2 regions of the Streptomyces mauvecolor genome follow, and region 1 is predicted to be linked to the other one. Evidence: riboswitches for the same ligand, from Rfam matches in the RefSeq annotation. Region 1 holds a riboswitch; the other holds the start of a gene.
The links. A riboswitch is a leader RNA that binds a small molecule or an ion and turns the genes downstream of it on or off. The one in region 1 is predicted to bind cobalamin.
Positions count from the first base shown of each region.

Region 1 (2,194 bases):
CCTTCCCCGGCGCAGCAGTTGAGCCCGCGCCCAGGAACGGTCCTGCCATGCCGTGTCGTCGTCACGTGCCGTGGCCAGGAGCACGACCGCGGTGGTGCGCGCGCTGTCGGCCAGCTCCAACAGCAGCCGCAGGGACGACGCGTCGGCGGCGTGCGCGTCGTCGAGGACCAGGAGCAGTGGCCGGTTCTGCGCCGCCGTCGCGAGCACCTCGGCCACATCTCCGGTCAACCGCAGCCGCGCCGCCTCGGGGTCGGTCCGGCCCCCGGAGCCCGCCCCGGCCCCCGACACCAGCGCCCGCAGCGGCGGCGACCCGCTCACCAGGCGGCCGCACCGCACATCGTCGGAGACGAGTTCGCGCAGCAGCCGCGACCAGGGCCACAGGGCCCGCCCGGTGGGGCCCGGCGGGCACCACGTCCACAGCGTGCGGAACCCGTCGGCGTGTGCGACGGCCTCCTCCGCGGTCCGCGTCTTGCCCACGCCGGCCGCGCCGGTCAGCGACACCAGCCCTCCCCGGCCCGCCGCCGCGCTCGCCAGCGCGTCTTTCAGCTCACGCAGCACGTCCTCGCGCCCGACAAACGGATAACCCGCCACGATGCCCGCCTCGTCCGTCCCATCGCCGCTTCGAGAGTGCTCCTCCCTTCGAGCGTAGGCAGCCGGGGCCCGGAGCGCGAGGCGCCGCGTGCGCCGACTCACCGTCCGGCATGCGGAAACGCGGTTTCCCGGTCGCCGGTCGAGCGCATAGGGTGCGGATGCAGCTGGTTCGCCCCGTCCGCCAGGCGGGATGCGTCGCAAGAGGGAACCCGGTGGGAATCCGGGACTGCCCCGCAGCGGTGAGCGGGAACGACCGCCGTCATACGCACTGGGCCCGGCCGGGTCTGGGAAGCGACGGCCAGTAGATGCCTCAAAGAGCACGAGGCGTGCCCGCGAGTCCGAAGACCTGCCACTGCCCGTGTGCGACCGATCGCGCGCGGAGATCCCGGTGACCTCGAGGGCGGGTCGGCGTACGCACCAGCGGCAACGGCACACACGCCGTGGCCCCGGTCCGTCGTTCCTCCGCGCCTTCGTCCCGTTCCGGGGTCCGCTCCACCGAAGAGCTCGCGAAGGAGAGTCTCGTGACCAAGTCCGCAGCCGCGGCAGCACGCGCCACCGTGTACGGCTACCCCCGCCAAGGCCCGAACCGGGAACTGAAGAAGGCGATCGAGGGCTACTGGAAGGGCCGTGTCGGCGCCCCCGAGCTCCGGCGGACCGCCGCCGAACTGCGGGCGGCCACCTGGCGGCAGCTCGCCGAGGCCGGCGTCCACGAGGTGCCGACCGGCGACTTCTCGTACTACGACCACGTCCTGGACACCAGCGTCATGGTGGGCGCCGTGCCCGGCCGCCACCGCGAGGCCGTCGCGGCCGATGCCCTGGACGGCTACTTCGCGATGGCGCGCGGCACCCAGGACGTGGCGCCGCTCGAAATGACCAAGTGGTTCGACACCAACTACCACTATCTGGTACCGGAGTTGGGGCCGGACACCGTCTTTTCCGCCGACTCCTCCAAGCAGGTCGGAGAGTTCGGGGAGGCCCTCGCGCTCGGGCTCGCCGCGCGTCCCGTGCTCGTGGGTCCGGTGACCTATCTGCTGCTCGCCAAGCCCGCGCCCGGCGTGGCCGCCGACTTCGAGCCGTTGACCCTGCTCGACCGGCTCCTTCCGGTGTACGCGCGGGTGCTGGCCGATCTGCGGGCGGCCGGGGCCCAGTGGGTGCAGCTGGACGAGCCCGCGCTCGTCCAGGACCGCACCCCCGCCGAACTGAACGCCGTCGCCCGCTCCTACCGCGAACTCGGCGCGCTCACCGACCGCCCCAAGCTCCTGGTCGCCTCGTACTTCGACCGGCTCGGTGAGGCCCTGCCGGTCCTCGCCAAGGCGCCGGTCGACGGGCTCGCCCTGGACTTCACCGGCCCCGCGGCCGCCAACCTCGACGACCTCGCCGCGGTCGGCGGCCTGCCCGGCAAGCGGCTCGTCGCGGGGGTCGTGGACGGGCGCAACGTGTGGATCAACGACCTGGAGAAGTCGCTGTCCACCCTGGGCACGCTGCTCGGTCTCGCCGACCGCGTGGACGTGGCCGCTTCCTGCTCGCTGCTCCATGTCCCGCTCGACGCGGCCGCCGAACGCGGCATCGAGCCGCAGATCGCGCGCTGGCTCGCGTTCGCCCG
Region 1 is NZ_BAAASQ010000004.1:252,493-254,686, forward strand. Features, by position in the region: gene ABD346_RS04295 (ATP-binding protein) at 1-591, opposite strand, end outside; cobalamin riboswitch at 739-959, shown strand; gene metE (5-methyltetrahydropteroyltriglutamate--homocysteine S-methyltransferase) at 1,113-2,194, shown strand, end outside.

Region 2 (2,194 bases), 110 kb from region 1:
ACCACCACGAACAGGCCGACGATGACGAAGCCGACGTTGTCCAGGTTCAGGTCCGCGATCCAGCCGCTGACCGGGTCGGTGAGGTCGAGCTTCTCGTGCAGGACGCCGACCAGTTCGATGGTGCCGATGAAGAAGGCCACCGCGATCGAGAGGCCGGTGATGGTGAGGTTGTAGTAGACCTTGCGGACCGGGTTCGAGAACGCCCACTGGTAGGCGAAGTTCATGAACGTGCCGTCCAGCGTGTCGAACAGGCTCATCCCGGCCGCGAACAGCAGCGGCAGGCACAGGATCGCGTACCAGGGAAGTCCGGCGGCGGCGCCGGTGCCGGCCATCACCATCAGGGTGACCTCGGTCGCGGTGTCGAAGCCGAGGCCGAAGAGGAAGCCGAGCGGGTACATCTGGCCGGGCCGCGAGATGGATTTGGTGAAGCGGCCCAGGATGCGGTTCATGAAGCCCCGCGAGTCCAGGTGCGCTTCGAGTTCCTTCTCGTCGTACGCACCGGCGCGCATCGCCCGAAACACCTTCAGGATGCCGAACAGGGCGACCAGGTTGAGGGCGGCGATCAGATAGAGGAAGGAGCCGGAAGCGGTGGTTCCGACCACGCCCATCACCTGGTGGGCGCTGGAGTCCTCGTCCATCAGGGTGCCCGCGAGGTGGGCGCCGCCGGCCACCAGGCCCGCCATGACCACGACGACGCTGGAGTGGCCGAGCGCGAACCAGAAGCCGACGGACACCGGACGCTTGCCGTCGGCCATCAGCTTGCGGGTGGTGTTGTCGATGGCCGCGATGTGGTCGGCGTCGAAGGCGTGCCGCATGCCGAGGGTGTAGGCGGTGATGCCGAGGCCGATGCCGTACGTCTTGGTGCCGACCGCGTAGTGCTCGGGGGCCACGAGCAGGAACAGGACGCCGAAGGCGACGACATGGAGGGCGGCTATCACCGCGAGCAGGACGGCGGTGCGGACGGTGTCCTCGCGCCGCCAGTGGAAGGACGGCACGGCGGCGGCGCCCGTCTCGGGGGACGTGCGAACGGGCAGGGTCATGCGGGTCACGCTCCAGCACCTCGTGGATCACTTCGTGAGATGCCGCGGCCGGTCTCCTGGCTGACGGGCGGGTGCCTTGGTCCCGGCCTTCCCGGGCAGGTGGATCCTGGCCAGTGGCGTCGCGAGGGGACGGCGGCTCCCCGGAACCCGGGGAACCCGATCACAGTGGCGAGGGCCGCTCCGGTTTCGCACCGGTCTTCCCGAACACCACGGCGACGTCACCCTAGACGCTGGGAAGTTGCCTGCCCAGCTGCACACCTGTGCAGGTATCGAAGATCACACGGGCCACGTGGGCACGGCCCTGCGAAAATGCGCGCATGCATCTCGTTCCCGCCGAGCGCGCCGGCCACCGCACCATCGACGGCCACCGGGTCTGCGACGCCATCGCGGCGATCGGCGACCCCGGCCGGGTACGGGCCTGGGCCGACCGGTTCTCCCTGCTCGCCGACCCCAACCGGCTCGCGCTGCTGCTCGCCCTGCACCGGGCGGGCCCGCTCGCCGTCTCCGATCTGGCGGTGGCGACGGGCATGCGCGACCCGGCCGTCTCGCAGGCCCTGCGGCTGCTGCGGGCGGCCGGAGCGGTCGCCGGTGAGAAGGAGGGGCGGGTGGTGCGCTACCGGGTGGTCGACGAGGCGACCGCGCGCCTCCTCGACGAGTACGGGGCGGAGTACGGCGCGGACGCACGGAGTTGAAGAACGGCCCGGGGCACGCCTGCGGCTTCCCGAAGGCGTGACCCGGGCCGGGACGCAGGTACTGCTCAGCGCCCGTCGTAGATCAGCGCGCGCACCATCCGGCAGGTCGTCTCCGACGGCGGGTGCACTCCGATGAGCGCGGCCACGGTGCGTATCGTGCGGTCCGGCGCCTGCTCCGGCCGGTACACCCCCGTGTCGAGCAGGGCGATGGCCAGGCGCATGGCCTTCAGACGCCGGTTGTGGGACTCGTACCACACGCGCGGACGCCCGGCGGGGAGCGGCACCTTGTGAAGGGTCTTGAGGGACAACTGTTTCGGGGCGTGCGAGGTGAGTACGGCAGCGGTCATGGGCATCCTCCTGGGCAGTCGGGAACCCTCACTTACTGCTTCAATTTTACTGGGGGGCACTGACAATCGGCCCTGGCCAGCCGGGCTTTGGGGGCGGATCGCGGGTAGCCTGGCG
Region 2 is NZ_BAAASQ010000004.1:366,654-368,847, reverse strand. Features, by position in the region: gene nicT (Nickel transporter NicT) at 1-1,040, opposite strand, end outside; cobalamin riboswitch at 1,070-1,267, opposite strand; gene ABD346_RS04775 (ArsR/SmtB family transcription factor) at 1,358-1,732, shown strand; gene ABD346_RS04770 (hypothetical protein) at 1,798-2,079, opposite strand.
Region 2: linked by a shared signal. The riboswitch ahead of nicT (Nickel transporter NicT) and the one ahead of metE (5-methyltetrahydropteroyltriglutamate--homocysteine S-methyltransferase) in region 1 are both predicted to bind cobalamin.